Regions from separate parts of the Peribacillus sp. NPDC046944 genome, predicted to be linked through region 1. Evidence: riboswitches for the same ligand, from Rfam matches in the RefSeq annotation. Region 1 holds a riboswitch; each other region holds the start of a gene.

The links. A riboswitch is a leader RNA that binds a small molecule or an ion and turns the genes downstream of it on or off. The one in region 1 is predicted to bind S-adenosylmethionine.
Region 2: another riboswitch for S-adenosylmethionine. It lies ahead of ACQKIC_RS16975 (methionine ABC transporter ATP-binding protein); the one in region 1 lies ahead of ACQKIC_RS12955 (methionine ABC transporter ATP-binding protein).
Region 3: another riboswitch for S-adenosylmethionine. It lies ahead of mtnK (S-methyl-5-thioribose kinase); the one in region 1 lies ahead of ACQKIC_RS12955 (methionine ABC transporter ATP-binding protein).

Annotation. Positions count from the first base shown of each region.
Region 1 is NZ_JBNNML010000006.1:140,304-145,738, reverse strand. Features, by position in the region: gene ACQKIC_RS12960 (O-acetylhomoserine aminocarboxypropyltransferase/cysteine synthase family protein) at 218-1,528, shown strand; SAM riboswitch class I at 1,641-1,752, shown strand; gene ACQKIC_RS12955 (methionine ABC transporter ATP-binding protein) at 1,898-2,932, shown strand; gene ACQKIC_RS12950 (methionine ABC transporter permease) at 2,925-3,593, shown strand; gene ACQKIC_RS12945 (MetQ/NlpA family ABC transporter substrate-binding protein) at 3,609-4,442, shown strand; gene ACQKIC_RS12940 (hypothetical protein) at 4,546-4,749, shown strand; gene sufC (Fe-S cluster assembly ATPase SufC) at 5,181-5,435, shown strand, end outside.
Region 2 is NZ_JBNNML010000010.1:42,348-47,782, reverse strand. Features, by position in the region: gene ACQKIC_RS16995 (ABC transporter ATP-binding protein) at 1-710, opposite strand, end outside; gene ACQKIC_RS16990 (PucR family transcriptional regulator) at 810-1,706, opposite strand; gene ACQKIC_RS16985 (MetQ/NlpA family ABC transporter substrate-binding protein) at 1,841-2,662, opposite strand; gene ACQKIC_RS16980 (methionine ABC transporter permease) at 2,712-3,380, opposite strand; gene ACQKIC_RS16975 (methionine ABC transporter ATP-binding protein) at 3,367-4,383, opposite strand; SAM riboswitch class I at 4,453-4,562, opposite strand; gene ACQKIC_RS16970 (MBL fold metallo-hydrolase) at 4,889-5,435, shown strand, end outside.
Region 3 is NZ_JBNNML010000007.1:12,663-18,097, forward strand. Features, by position in the region: gene ACQKIC_RS13975 (pyridoxal phosphate-dependent aminotransferase) at 1-555, opposite strand, end outside; gene ACQKIC_RS13980 (carbon-nitrogen family hydrolase) at 656-1,438, shown strand; SAM riboswitch class I at 1,512-1,664, shown strand; gene mtnK (S-methyl-5-thioribose kinase) at 1,736-2,941, shown strand; gene mtnA (S-methyl-5-thioribose-1-phosphate isomerase) at 2,954-4,000, shown strand; gene ACQKIC_RS13995 (S41 family peptidase) at 4,526-5,435, opposite strand, start outside.

The DNA.
Region 1 (5,435 bases):
TGAAGTACATACGTTATAGACGCATCATACACGAGGATGGAATGTCTGCCATTTACAAAACGCGCTTATCCAAGCGACATCGTTCAATAGGGAAATCTCTATCGACCCCGGCGGGAAATTCCGACTTCTTCATATTATAAGGTTCCTTGCATATAACAAGAGATGAGGCAATATCGCTTTAATTCCTACTAAAACAATGGAAGAAGGGGAGAATATAATGACAGAAAAAAAATTCCGCTTTGAGACGTTGAGTGTGCATGGCGGTTTAAAAGTCGACGAAACGGGTGCCCGCGCCGTACCCATTTATCAAAGTAATGCTTATTTGTTCAAAGATACAGATCATGCAGCGAATCTATTTGGATTAAAAGAGAATGGTTACATCTATACGAGGCTTCACAATCCCACTGTCAGTGTCTTTGAAGAAAGAATGGCCCTGTTAGAAGGGGGAATCGGTGGATTGGCAGTTGCAAGCGGCATGGCCGCTATATCCCTTTCCATCCTTAATATCGCTGGTATGGGGGATGAAATCGTTTCTGCTTCAACACTGTACGGCGGGACCTATAATTTATTTGAAAATACACTCCCTAAATACGGAATCAAAGTGAAATTCGTCTCACCTGATGATCCGGAAAATTTCAAACGGGCAATCACTCCACGAACGAAGGCCATATTTGCCGAAACAATCGGCAACCCAAGCTTAAGGGTTCTTGATATCGAAGCAGTGGCGGAAATAGCCCACGAAGCAGGGATACCTCTTATTATCGATAACACTTTCGCAACGCCGTATCTGTGCCGACCAATTGACTTTGGGGCGGATATTGTCATCCATTCAGCTACAAAGTGGCTATTGGGTAATGGTACGACATTAGGGGGAGTCATCATCGACGGTGGTAAATTCGATTGGAATTCGCCTAATTATCCAGGCTTTACGGAACCTGACCCTAGTTACGATGGACTTGTCTATTCCGAAGCGGTAGGGCCTGCTGCCTTTATTACGAAAGCGCGTGTGCAATTGCTTCGGGATTTGGGACCGACGTTAAGTGCTCAAAGTGCATTCCAGTTCACGCTTGGCCTGGAAACGCTCCATGTCAGGATGAAGGAACACCTGTTGAATACGAGGACAGTCATTCAATACTTGGAGAACCATCCGGCAGTCTCATGGGTTTCTTATCCGGGTAACGATGATCATCCCGATAAAGCCCTTGCAGATAAATACTTGCCTAAGGGAGCCGGATCTGTGGTGACGTTTGGAATTAAGGGGGGACGTGAAGCAGGTTCCACACTCATCAATTCGGTTGAGTTATGGTCGCATGTCGCCAATGTCGGGGATGCTAAAAGCCTAATCATCCACCCAGCAAGTACAACTCACCAGCAATTGAATGATGCAGGACTGGTCAAGGCCGGTGTCAGTGCCGACCAGGTTCGCCTTTCAATCGGTATTGAAAATGTAGACGATTTACTTGAAGATCTAGAGCAAGCGATTGAAAAAGCGACGAATATCGTGTCAGTGAATTCTCAAAGAGTTTAATGGAGAAACAGGTACACCCTAGGATTTTACATTGCACTCCTTTTTTATCTGTGTTAAAATTTCAGACATAGTAAAGTGAATGTTAAGACAAAAAAGAATAGTCCATATATAGCTCTTATCAAGAGAGGTGGAGGGATGTGCCCGTTGAAACCCGGCAACCGACAAGGATTTTCCTTGGAAAGGTGCCAATTCACACAAAGCGTAGAGGCTTTGGGAGATGAGAGGAAGGCCTGCTTTTCCCTGCCTTTCTGCTCATGCAGAAGGGCTTTTTCTATTTTCTTTGAATCATAGAGGGATAGATTCATCAGGAGGCCATAAAAATAAATCGACTAAATTCATAGGCTTAATTGGATAAAGAGGTGAGCATACATGATTACATTGTCAAACGTCAGTAAACTTTTTCGAACAGGAAAAGCAAATAGCGAAACGATTCATGCCGTGAATAGTGTGAATTTAGAAATAAATAAAGGCGAGATTTTCGGAGTCATCGGATACAGTGGGGCTGGCAAGAGTACGCTCATACGTATGCTGAATGGGTTGGAACGGCCTACTGAGGGCTCCGTGAACGTTGCGGGAAATGAAGTTTCAACAATTAAAGGGTCTAAGCTTCGTAAAGCCCGTCAAGAGATTAGCATGATTTTTCAGCATTTTAATCTCTTGTGGTCAAGGACCGTTCAAGAAAATATATCCTTTCCTCTGGAAATTGCGGGCATCTCCAAGCAAGAACGCATCAAGCGCGTCAATGAACTCATTAAGTTAGTTGGATTGGAAGGAAGAGAAAAAGCGTATCCATCGCAGCTAAGTGGTGGACAGAAGCAAAGGGTGGGAATAGCGAGGGCTCTTGCCAATAACCCGAAAGTGCTTTTGTGTGATGAGGCCACGTCCGCTCTAGATCCCCAGACAACCGATTCCATCCTGGAATTGCTTGTGGATATAAATCAACGCCTTGGTTTAACCATTGTCTTGATTACACATGAGATGCATGTCATTCGGAAGATTTGCAATCGAGTGGCTGTGATGGAAAGTGGACGGGTAGTCGAACAGGGAGCTGTCCTGGAAGTATTCAGAAACCCTAAAGAACAGATGACTAAGCGTTTTGTTCAGCAGGTGACGGAACCAGAAGAGACAAAAGAAACGATGGAGCATTTGTTTGAACGGTATCCAGCAGGAAAAGTGATTCAACTGACATTCGTGGGGGATCATGCAGAAAGCCCGTTGATCACAAAATTGGTACGTAATTTTGAGTTGGATGTGAACATTGTCCAGGGGAAGATATCACAAACGAGAAGCGGCTCATATGGAACATTGTTCATCCACCTTGATGGCAGTGAAGATGAAATGCTCCGCGCAATCGAATTCATAAAAGCACAGCAGGTAGGCGTGGAGGTGATTACTCATGCTTGAAGAATTATTGCCGAATGTAGATTGGGAAGACATCATAGAAGCGACGAAAGAAACGCTGTATATGACAAGTATTTCAGTTGTAGCGACCTTTTTTATAGGGATACTATTGGGGTTGCTTCTGTTTTTAACAGGCAAGGGGAATATGTGGGAGAATCGGGGCGTTAACGGTGTGTTAAGTGCTTTCGTTAATATTTTCCGTTCGATTCCATTCCTTATCTTGATTGTATTATTAATTCCGTTCACCAAATTACTTGTCGGTAGCATGATTGGTGAGAATGCGGCATTACCAGCACTCATTATCGGTGCAGCACCGTTTTATGCGCGGATGGTCGAAATCGGCCTTCGTGAGATTGATAAAGGCGTGATTGAAGCGGCTAAATCAATGGGAGCCAAAACCAGCACCATCATTTATAAGGTCCTCCTTCCAGAATCGATGCCGGCCCTTATATCAGGCATCACGGTAACATCGATTGCATTGGTTGGATACACGGCAATGGCAGGTGTCATCGGGGCTGGTGGATTGGGTAACTTAGCCTATCTGGACGGTTATCAACGGAATCACAACGACGTTACCCTGGTAGCGACGATTGTCATATTAATTATTGTCTTCATCATACAGATTATCGGTGATGTGATTACTTCTAAATTGGATAAAAGATAAGGGGAGATGAAAAGGATGAAAAAGTTTTTAGGGTTTGCATTCGTTCTAGTTTTATCAATTGCATTGGCGGCTTGCGGAACGGATAAAGAGAAAGATACAGGTAGTGGCGATAATACGAAGAAGTTAGTGGTGGGTGCATCGAATGTACCACATGCAGAGATTCTTGAAAAAGCGATTCCTCTTCTTAAAGAAAAAGGCATTGAATTGGAAGTGGAAACATTCCAAGACTATATCTTGCCAAACAAGGCTTTGAACAATAAAGAACTGGACGCGAACTACTTCCAGCACATTCCTTATTTAGAATCTCAAATTAAGGAAAATGGATATGATTTTGTTAATGCAGGCGGCATCCATATTGAACCAATTGCTTTGTATTCACAAAAATATAAAAGCATTGATAAGCTTCCAGAAGGAGCAACAATCATTTTAAGCAGCTCTGTTGCAGACCATGGACGTGCCTTATCACTTTTAGAAAAGAATGGCCTGATTACTCTTAAAGAAGGCATTGATAAAACGACAGCTACAGTAAAAGATATTGTCGAGAATAAGAAGAACATTAAATTCGATGCAGATTATGAAGCGGCATTACTTCCGAAGATCTATGAAAGCGGCGAAGGAGATGCGGTCCTAATCAACTCTAACTATGCAATCGACGCTGGCTTGAATCCACTTAAAGATTCCATTGCAATAGAAGATTCTGAATCACCATATGTGAACGTGATCGCTGTTAATAAAGGTGACGAAGACAAAGAAGAAATCAAGACGCTTGTGGAAGTATTACATTCCAAAGAAATTCAAGATTTCATTCTTGAGGAATATGAGGGTGCAGTCGTACCTGCAAAGGAATAAAGCAACGAAAGACGACCTGGATTTCCAGGTCGTTTTTAAGTTGGGGTTTAAAGTTGAAAGCAAAGGGTATAGAATAGACGAAGAAACAAAATGATTCACAAATTTGAAAGGATGGTTCACTATCAATACTTTAGATTTAAACGTAACGAGCGAAATGGAAAAAGCTATGCAGTTATCACATGGGGTTGGGTACAGTGAATACAGCAGAAATTTAGACCTTCGTATCGAGGTTGAAAAAGTAAGAGATAGGGAACATGAGCAATGCAATAAAATGGTTCTGGAATTACAACGTAAAATCCACGGATAAGCATATATTAGAGTCTTTCAAAAATCGGTCTGTAGAGGTAAAATGAAAAGTGATCTGTTGTACGTACCGGATCCTGCTCATTACTCCTGCAGATCGATTTTTTTCATGATAAGGGCCAACCGTCTTCCCCTTGAACTTTTCGGGAATATCTTATTATGAATGGAATCCCGAATAATTAGCTTACATTAACGAAAACTAAAATAAGGGCATATTTGCAGTGAAAAGCCTTTATACGGTCGTTTTATAACAATAGGGCAGGTTTCCACTCCCTAGCGAGTAAAAACCTCCATCTATATTAGTTGATTCTAAATTGGATTTGTTATAAAATTGTAATGAGAATAAAGTGAGAATGATTTTTTGAAAACTATAGTCAAGAAAGTGATTTTCACTTTCTGTAATAAAATAGGAATTAAGTTCACGGAGGTATTATTATGTCAGGTTCAACATTAACGGTAAAAGATCTTCATGTATCAATAGAAGGCAAAGAAATTTTAAAAGGGGTTAACCTGGAAGTAAAAGGCGGAGAAATCCATGCAATCATGGGGCCGAACGGAACAGGTAAATCCACTTTATCTTCAGCAATCATGGGTCACCCTAAATATGAAGTAACAAGCGGAAGCATCAGTTTTGATGGTGAAGACGTATTGGAAATGGAAGTTGACGAACGTGCTCGTGTTGGTCTTTTC
Region 2 (5,435 bases), on a different contig from region 1:
GAGCCGATGAATCCGCCTACGAAAACATTTACAGGCTTTTCATAGACATCCTTCGGTGCGCCCACTTGCTGGATGATACCATCCTTCATGACTACAAGCCGTGTGGCCATGGTCATGGCTTCTGTTTGGTCATGGGTGACATAAATGGTTGTTGTGTTGATCCGTTTGTGCAGTTTCGCGATTTCTGCGCGCATTTGTACCCGAAGTTTTGCATCAAGGTTGGAAAGGGGCTCATCCATCAAGAAGACTTTGGCATCCCGGACAATGGCCCTTCCAAGTGCCACACGCTGGCGCTGCCCGCCAGAAAGGGCTTTAGGCTTCCGTTGTAAGAAGTCTTCAAGTCCAAGGATCTTGGCAGCATCATGGACGCGTTGCTTGATTTCCTTCTTCGGCGTTTTCCTTAGCTTCAGTCCAAAAGCCATATTGTCATAGACGGTCATATGAGGATATAAAGCGTAGTTCTGGAAAACCATCGCAATGTCCCGATCTTTTGGAGGCACGTCATTGACCCGCTTGCCATCTATAAAAAGATCCCCTTGGGAGATGTCCTCAAGGCCGGCAATCATCCTTAAAGTGGTCGACTTTCCACACCCCGAGGGTCCGACGAAAACAATGAATTCCTTATCGGCCACGCTAAGGTTGAAGTCTTTAACGGCTGTCACCTTATTATCATAAATCTTGAAGATATGATCCAATACTAACTCTGCCATGAACTATTCCTCCTCTTAAACTCCTAAATTCGTAATGATATTTATAGTCTACTCTATCAATGCTGAAATAAATATGGGCACACTGCACAAAAGGGATAATTATCCTTTTTTCTCATTTAAGAGAATGAGGAGGTAGGCAGCCAAAGCATGCGGGAAATTCCGTACATCCAGTCCTGTTTTTTCAGCGAATTTATCTATCCTGTATTGCAGGCTGTTCCGATGGATATAAAGTTGTTTAGCTGCCGATGAGGCGTTGGAATTACATTCGATATACGTTTTAACCGTTTTGATCAATTCATGATCCTGCCGCGTCTTGCCAAGCAATTCATTGATGTACCATCTTTTATCCATGTCAGTACAGGCATTCATGAGTGCGTAGGGGATAATATTGGGTAATTCCGTCACCTTAACATCGGATAGATGGAGCAAAGAAAGTGTGAAACATTTTCTCTCTTGTATCAGATGGTGATGAAGGTCCGCATCGACAGGGTGAAATCGACCGGCATAGACCCTGATCTTTACGTAAAAGTCACTCTCGAGTGTGGATGAGATGGCGAGAAAATCATGCGTCGATAAGGGTTCATCCATGTCTGATTCAATTAAGGTTCCCGCCGTTTCATTCTCCCAGACCAGGATGGAATCGGATGGTACGAATGAGAGAATCGCTTCCTCGAAATGATCGTGTGAAAAATCCCCATGGGCAAGGTTAAAGTAGGTGAACCGGACATTCTCCCAGTTCGTTAGGGGCTGGGAGGCACGCGGCCCAAATAAAAAATCATTCCAAGTAGTTTGGGTAGTGGAGGTGTTTGGACTTTGGAGTGATGGAGTGTCAAAGAGTAGCGTAAGCAAACGGATTTCCTCCGCCGATATGTCTGAGCGGGGAATGCCAATTGTATGGCCGAATGGATCTTCCAACCAGAAATATGCCGAGATGTCCTGTGCATCCTTTTTATCTGAAAGGGAGTTTGGGAATGTATGTTTAAGCTTATTAAGCATCATGTTCACCTTCTTTCCATTCCATTATATCCAAAAAGGGCAAAGCGGAAAAGAAAACAATGACTGCGTTCATAGGTATTGTTAATCAGTAAAGGCCTGCCCCAGACAGGAGCAGACCCATACTTGCTGTTTCCTTATTTCATCCAATCGGGTTTACCGAAGCCTTGGAACTTGTCATCAATCACCTTTTCGAATTCGGCACTTTCTACAACTGATTTGATATCTTTTGCAAATTGGGCGTCTTTATCCTTAGTGTTTACAGCCACGACATTGCGATACGTATCTGGCATGTTTTCTAATGCAAGAGCATCTTGAAGGTCCATTTTGGCGGCAATCGCAAAATTACCAGGAACGGCCGATAGGTCAACACTGTCCGTTGCACGAGGTAATTGTGCCGATTCCAGTGGTTCGAATTGAATGTTCTTCGGATTCTTTGTTACATCTTTCTCAGATATTCTTAATGGGTCAACATCCGGATCCACTTCAATCAGGCCCTCATCCAATAAAACTTTAAGTGCACGGGAGAGGTTGACTGGGTCATTGGGAACGGCGATGGTCGCACCATTTTTAATATCGGCCAATGATTTGTATTCCGTGGAGTAAATGCCCATCGGTGCCGTTGGAACAATAATAAGGTCAGAGAGCTCTAAGTCATGTTCCTTTGAAAAATTATCCATATACACTTTATGCTGAAAGAGGTTGGCATCGATCGAACCATTACCAAGTGATTTATTCGGCTGGATATAATCACTGAATTCGACGATGTCCACTTTGTAGCCAAGGTCTTCAAGTCCGGGTTGTATGGCCTCTATGACCATGTCGGCATAAGGGCCAGTCGTTGCCCCAATTTTTAATTCTTTTTTGTCCTCCGTTTTAGTTGTCGCATCGTCATTTCCGCAAGCTGACAACCCAAGGGCTAATGCACATATAGATAATAATGAAGTGATTTTTTTCATGAAAAATTCCTCCTTGTTTAATGTAGTGTCATCGTTAACATTATGAATCTTATCGTTTGTTTACATAGTGAGAGGCCTTATCGCCTATCATTTGGATGATTTGGACAAGACAGATCAGAACGACCACCGTTGTGATCATGATCGTGTTGTCATAACGGTAATAGCCGAAACGAATCGCGAGGTCACCGATTCCTCCTCCGCCGATTGTTCCTGCCATAGCCGAGAAGCCGATGAGTGATATCGTCGTTAATGTCACGCCTTGGATGATTCCAGGCCTTGCTTCAGGAAGAAGCACATCCTTGATGATCATCCATGGGGAAGCGCCCACTGCAATGGCGGCTTCGATCACTCCCTTATCTATTTCCCTCAATGCAGATTCTACGATCCTAGCGAAAAAAGGAATGGCGGAGACTGATAGGGAAACGGAAGCCGCTAGCGGTCCAATTGTTGACCCGGTAAGGAATTCGGTTAAAGGAAGCAAAGCGACTAAAAGAATGATAAACGGAATCGAGCGGACTAGATTAACCACGAAACCGAGGGATCGATTCAACGTGATATTTTCAAAGAACAAATTCCTGGTCGTCGTAAACAGCAACACTCCTAGAGGCAGTCCAATCAGGAGGGCAACCGCAAGGGAAATTCCGACCATATAAATCGTTTCCAGAAAGGCTTTATTAAGGTCAGGCAAAATATTGATGATGGAATCAAGCAGTGACATGCTTTAACACCTCCACAGATTGGGTCCGGCTTCTTATGTATTCAAGGGCTACTTGCACTTCTTCAAGCTCACCAATCAATTCGATGATCAAGATTCCTAGAGGAAGATCCTGGATATATTCAATTTTCCCGTGCAGGATATTCCCTCTGACAGAATAGTTTTGTAGAGTATCCGAGAGAATCGATTCACCAGCGGTTTGCCCTTCAAATTGTATTTTGATAATCGTTCCTTTGTTTTCCCTAATAAGGTGGGGAGGAAGTTCAAAATCCAACACGCTACTGATGAACTGCTTAGTCAGTTCTTGTTTGGGTTGTGAAAATATTTCATAAACAGGGCCATCTTCAATAATTCGTCCATCTTGCATGACGGAGACACGATGGCACAGTTCCTTGACCACTTCCATTTCATGGGTGATCAACACGATGGTGATGCCCAGTTCTTTATTGATCTTTTTCAACAACTGTAAGATCGACTTCGTAGTGGTTGGATCAAGGGCTGATGTCGCTTCATCACATAATAGGACGGTAGGGTCATTCGCTAAGGCCCGTGCAATGCCTACCCGCTGTTTTTGTCCGCCACTGAGTTGAGCCGGATAAACATCTTTTTTATCCCGAAGGCCAACGATATCCAAAAGTTCCAGAACGCGGTTAGTAATGACCTCCTTTGGTTGATGGGCGGCTTTCAAGGCGAAGGAGATATTGTCAAAAACCGTTTTGGAACTGACTAGGGAAAAATGCTGAAATATCATGCCGATTTTCTGGCGTTGTTTGCGAAGCTCCTGGCTTGATAAGGTTGTTAAGTCGACGCCATCGATGATGATGCTACCATTGGTCGGACGCTCAAGAAGATTCAGACAGCGAATCAATGAACTCTTTCCCGCGCCGCTATACCCGACAATCCCATAAACCTCTCCCGTTTGAATGGTTAAAGATACATTATCCACTCCGATAACTCGGGTATTCTTCGAGATATATTCCTTTCGAACTGAACGAATTTCAATCATGATGCTATCCTCCTTATACATAAAAAAGCTACCTCTATCATTCAGAAAGAGGCAGCGAAATTATATCCCGTCTTATCTTTCAGAATGGTATTTCATTCTGCAGGAAGGGGCACCATTCCCGATGTGGGGCGGTTGCCGGACGTCATAGGGCCTGGTCCCTCAGTCACTCTTGATAAGTTAATTACTATTTTAGTATTTTATTATTTTTTTAATATAATCTATATTATTTGTTAAATACAGTAATGTCAATTATTTTTTGAATTTTATCAAGATTATGAATCAAACGATCTACTTGCCCAGATTATAGTGGCCATTTGCTAAGTTACACGGAACGTCCCGGATCTTACATGGCCTGTCTGCGTAAGAATATGGACTTTGATCACTCCCATCATTAGAAAAAATATTATACTTGTAAAAAGTATGGAGAGATAATACATTTATTGTAAGTAAATTAGAAAATAAAGGATGATGAGTTTTTCCAAAAAAATGATTGGGGTGGAAAGTCATGCTGGAAATGAAAACGATAAACGATGTGGTTTGCGTAAAAGGGACACCGGAAGGAAACAAATCAGGCATGAGCGTGAATGTGTTCTTAACCGATGGCATGTTAGTTGATACGGGGGCAAAAATCTTGTTGAAGGAACTTACTCCATTCTTTGAAACCGCTGATTACGATATGGTTGCGCTGACGCATTATCATGAGGACCATACGGGTGGGGCCGCATGGATACAGGAACATAGGAACGTTCCCATCTATATTCATCCGATGTCCCTCGATATTTGTGCAAAGGATGCAGAATATCCCGATTATCGTAGAGTTTTTTGGGGAGATAGGGATGCCTTCAAGGCAGAACCATTAGGAGGGATCGTCCATTCACGCACTCAAACATGGGAGCCAATCTTTACGCCAGGGCATTCGAGGGACCATATGGTTTACCTGAACCATAGTAATGGTATGCTGTTTTCGGGTGACCTGTTTGTAACGCCGAAAACGAAGCTCGTTTTAAGGGAAGAATCTATCCCGGTCATCATGGAATCCATCAAGAAACTGC
Region 3 (5,435 bases), on a different contig from region 1:
CGCCGATGCTCCTGTGGGATTATTGGGATAATTCAAGAACATCATCTTCGCTTTGTCAAAAACCTCTTTATCTATTTCCTTATAATCGGGAAGAAAATCATTTTCTTCGGTCAAGGGCATAATTTCCGTTTTAGCTTGGGCTAACGCTACACCTGACAGGTAATCTGGATAGCCCGGATCAGGCACTAAAATTGTATCGCCTGGATTCAACAAGCATTGCGGTAATTCGACTAGACCAGCCTTTCCACCGAAAAGAATCGCCACTTCCGTTTTAGGATCTAGCTTGACGCCATATTCACGTTCATAAAAGAGGGCCGCAGCTTCTTTTAAATAGGGAAGCCCCCTAAAAGGAGAATATTTATGATTCATGGAATTTCCTGCTGCTGTCTGCAGGCTCTTCACGATATGTTCAGGAGTCGGTTGGTCTGGATTTCCCTGCCCAAGATTAATGACATCCTTGCCTTCTGATGTTATGTTATTAACTTTTTCGACTAAAGAAGCAAAAAACTGCTTTGGAAGCTCTTGAAGAAGTCTGGATTTTTCGAATTGCACCATCTTTGCACCTTCTCTGAAATTTCTTGAAATTATAGTCACAAATGATATATGTTTATCTTAATCTTGTAAAGTACTTTTTTACAAATGGAGGTTTTAAATGATGAAATGGAAAATCGCCTGTTTACAAATGGACATTGCCTTTGGACAGCCAGATATAAATTTCCAGGTGGCAAAACAATGGATTGAAAAAGCTGTACAGTCTAAACCGGACATCGTCATGCTGCCGGAACTATGGACAACCGGCTATGACTTAACGAGATTACATGAAATTGCAGACGAAGAAGCAGCACAAACCATTACCTTTCTAAAAGCCCTTGCAAAAAAACACCACATTAACATAATCGGTGGCTCGATTGCAAAGAAAACTAAGGAAGGCATCTATAACACAATGCTCATCATCGATAAAGAAGGCAAACTGGTTAAAGAATATGATAAACTCCATCTGTTTCAATTGATGGATGAACACCATTACTTACAACCTGGCAAAAAAGACGGCTTATTCTCCCTCGATGAAAAGATTTGCGCCGGATTCATTTGCTATGATATCCGTTTTCCGGAATGGCAACGGGCCCATACCGTACGAGGTGCGGAGGTTATCTTCGTGACCGCCGAGTGGCCAAAGCCTAGGCTCCATCATTGGAGGGCACTGTTAATCAGCCGGGCAATAGAAAACCAAGCCTTCGTTGTGGCTGTGAATCGTTCCGGTTCTGACCGAAATAATCATTTTGCCGGACATTCCATCATCATCGACCCGTGGGGAGAAATCATTTGTGAGGCTGGTGAAGAAAAAGAACTTCTACTCGGCACCCTTGACTTAGAAAAAGTAGGAGAAGCAAGAAATAAAATACCCGTTTTCGAAGATCGGCGGCCGGAGTTTTATTAATTTACCATTGACAAACTATTTAAAATATTGATATCATTCATTCGAGATTAATTTTCTGAAAATAAATACAATACTCTTATCAAGAGCAGGCTGAGGGATAAAGGCCCTATGAAGCCCAGCAACCGACTGTAATACCATTGTGAAATGGGGCGGGAATTCCGCCGGATTATATCCACAGAGCACGGTGCCAAATCCACCAGAAAGAATTCTTTCTGGGAGATAAGAGGTTCGAAGTGAAGCTTCTGCCTCTTTCTATGGGAAAGGGGCTTTTTCATATTTTTTAATGTACTTGGAGGGATAACAATGACTCAACCATCAAATTTCAAGCTATTGACAAACGAAACGGCAATTGACCTAACGAAGAAACTTGGGTTACTGCATTCAGATGACTCATTACTATGTAATGAAATCGGTGACGGAAATTTAAATTATGTTTTTCACGTTACAAATCCCGTAACAAATAAAGGAGTCATCATCAAACAAGCAGTTCCTTACGCAAAGGTTCTTGGTGAAAGCTGGCCATTGACTTTAAAAAGATCGGCTATCGAAGCGAATGCATTAATTCAATTCAGAAGCTATTGTCCCGAACTTGTCCCACAAGTCTATTATTCTGATGAACAGCTTGCAATCACCGTCATGGAAGATTTATCACACTTGAAAATCGCCCGGACCGGATTAATTGAAGGAGATCATTTCCCTCTATTATCCAAACACATTGGTGAATTTGTTGCAAAGACCGCTTTTTATACGTCTGATTTTCATTTGGAACCGGCAGCGAAAAAAGAGGTTGCCCGGAACTTCACGAATCCAGAACTCTGCAAGATTACTGAGGTTTTCATTTTCACGGATCCTTTTTTGGAGGAACATCCAGGCGAGTTTGAGCTTGAGTTGCTGGAGGCTGCCAAGTCTATATGGAAAGATGCTGATTTAATACTGGAAGTGGCTAAGTTAAAACAAAGCTTCGAATCCGAGCAGGAGGCCCTTCTTCATGGCGATTTACATACGGGAAGTATATTTGCAAGTGATACAGAAACAAAGGTAATTGACCCTGAATTCGCTTTTTATGGTCCTGTTGGATTTGACCTTGGACAATACATGGCGAATCTCCTATTCCAGGCAGTAACACGCGAGGCCACTGGGAAGGAAGAAATCTTTACTCATCTTCAGGAATTTTGGAATACATTTGAAGAAACCTATACGAACCTGTGGAATTCTGAAAATAAAAGTCCTTACAGTAAGATCGAAGGTTATCTTCCATATGTACTCAACAAGTTTAAAGGTGATGCATATGGCTTTGCAGGATGTGAACTAATTCGAAGAACCATTGGCCTATCTCATGTTGCTGATTTAAATGGCATTGAGAATAAAGAAACTAGAATTACAGCTAAAACGGCTACCTTGAAAATCGGGGCCCATATAATCAAAAATCGGAAAGAACTGAATATTCCAGCAGTGATAGAAGCCGTAAAGCAATATACATTGCCTTCCTATTCAGCCCTATAAGGAGATATACATATGACAACTACAACGCCACTACCCTATTCCGTCCAATGGAATGATACCCATATTACCTTATTGAATCAACAGGCCTTGCCATCAAAAATAGAATTCATTGAACTTTTTACGGTTAAAGATGTATATGACAGCATCTTGACCTTGAAGGTCCGTGGTGCCCCCGCTATCGGGCTAACTGCAGCATTTGGCGTTGCTCTTGGTGCAATCCAGGAAAATACCACGGATTTATGGCAATTTAAACACAATGTCACGAAACATGTTACTACACTCGCTTCTTCAAGACCAACAGCGGTCAACCTTTTTTGGGCACTGAAAAGAATGGAGAATACTCTACAAGCAGCCAATAGCATAGCTTCAGCCAAAAGCGCTCTTGTTGCTGAAGCAAAAAAGCTATTTTCAGAGGATGTGGAGATGTGCCGAAAAATTGGTGAATACGGATTGTCTTTATTCAACGAGGGTGATTCTATTTTAACCCATTGTAATGCTGGGGGGATAGCCACTGCACGGTACGGAACTGCCCTCGCACCTTTCCACCTGGCCAAGGAAAGATCCTTTCCTATAAAGGTCTATGCCTGTGAAACGAGACCTGTCTTGCAAGGGGCACGACTCACCGCATGGGAACTTATGCAAGCTGGAGTGGACGTTACATTAATCTCGGATAATATGGCAGCCCACACCATTCATCATAAAAAAATCGAAGCCATTATAGTCGGAGCAGACCGTATTGCGGCAAACGGTGATACAGCCAATAAAATTGGTACATTGGGTTTGGCGATATTAGCTAAGCATTACGATATTCCTTTCTATGTAGCAGCACCATCAAGTACATTCGATTTATCTCTCGAGTCGGGTATCTCCATCCCAATCGAAGAAAGGAATGGGGATGAAATCACTTCTATACAAGGAGTCAGGATAGCACCAGAAAATGTGAAGACATTCAATCCTGCTTTTGACGTTACGCCCCATTCTCTTATTACAAGCATCATTACCGAAAATGGCATCATTTCACCTGATTACAGGAGTAATATCCCGCTTTTTGTAAAATGAAATTATTTATAAAGGATTGATCAAGGGGCTGTCCCAAAAGGTGTAATTACACACCGAAATTGAATAAATAGTAAAAGGCAGAAACGTTGATTTAACAACATTTCTGCCTCTTTATTTTTGCGAAATTCACTGGAATAAGGACTTATTAGACAGCCCCTTCATTCTTTTCACGATTAACCTTGGAAACCCATTCAGTTGCTCCTGTTATATTTATTCTGACGAGGTTCTTTTTGATAGATATAATCGCAGAATTTAGTCAGAGTGGCATCTAGCCTTCTTTGATTTTTCTGCCGCTTTTCGGTAGTAATTATTCTTAGCCTTGTATGAAAGTTCATGTTCCTCAAGCAGGGTTTACCGCTCGTTTTCTTCAAATTCTACTTCATCATGGATACCCTTCCATTCCCCACCCATTGGTACTTCTTCCATGGTCACCTTATGGATTACACACACACCTAAGTCAAGCATACGAAAAACGGCCCATCAGCAATAAATGCTTGCTGATGGGCCGCTTGTTTTTATAAAAGATTATTTGATTTTCTTTTTCAATACTTCCACCGCTTTTTTCACTTGAGTATCATTTTTAAGGATTTTATCCCTAATGACTTCCATCAATTTAACGGTTGTATCGTCTTTAATGACACCTGTTTCTTTGATCTTATGATCCTTTTGGAATTCCTTGACCGCTACCTTTGTTTCTTCATCGAAATACTTATCCACTTTTCCTGGATTATACCCGGCTTCTTTCAGCATTTTCTCCGCTGCTTCTACTTCACTCGAGGAATCCGATACTTTCAATCCTTTATCAGGAGAGATATATGGAAGATTGGCATACTCGGGAAGCTTGACTTTTATATCCGGTTCAATCCCTTTTTTATGGATCCAATTGCCTTTCGGAGTCAGCCATTTTTGTGCTGTATACTTAAAGTTGGAACCATCATCAAAGTCTGCGGCTTTTTGCACGGTCCCCTTTCCGAATGATTTTACCCCTACAAGCTGAATACCCGCAGATTCACTAACAGCGGCGGCAACGATTTCAGATGCACTTGCACTTCCATCATCAATTAATACGACCACTGGTAGCTTCAACTCACCATTATTCTGGGATTTATAGACTTCTCTTTTTCCTTTTCGATCCTCGACCTGAAGGATGACTTCCCCATTCGGGATAAATAAGTTTGCCATTGCGATCGCTTGGTCAAGCAATCCACCCGGATTTCCACGTAAGTCCAATATTAGGCCTTTCATCTTTTCTTTATCCATGTCTTCAAGTGCCGTATTCAGCTCTTCCACCGTATGCTCAGAAAAACTTGTAACCTGCACTTTGGCAATCCCATCATCAAGCATCTCTGAATAAACCGTTTCAATCGGAATGGTATCACGCTTAATGGACAAAGTAATCGGTTCCTTTTCACCCGCCCTTGAAATGGCAAGCTCC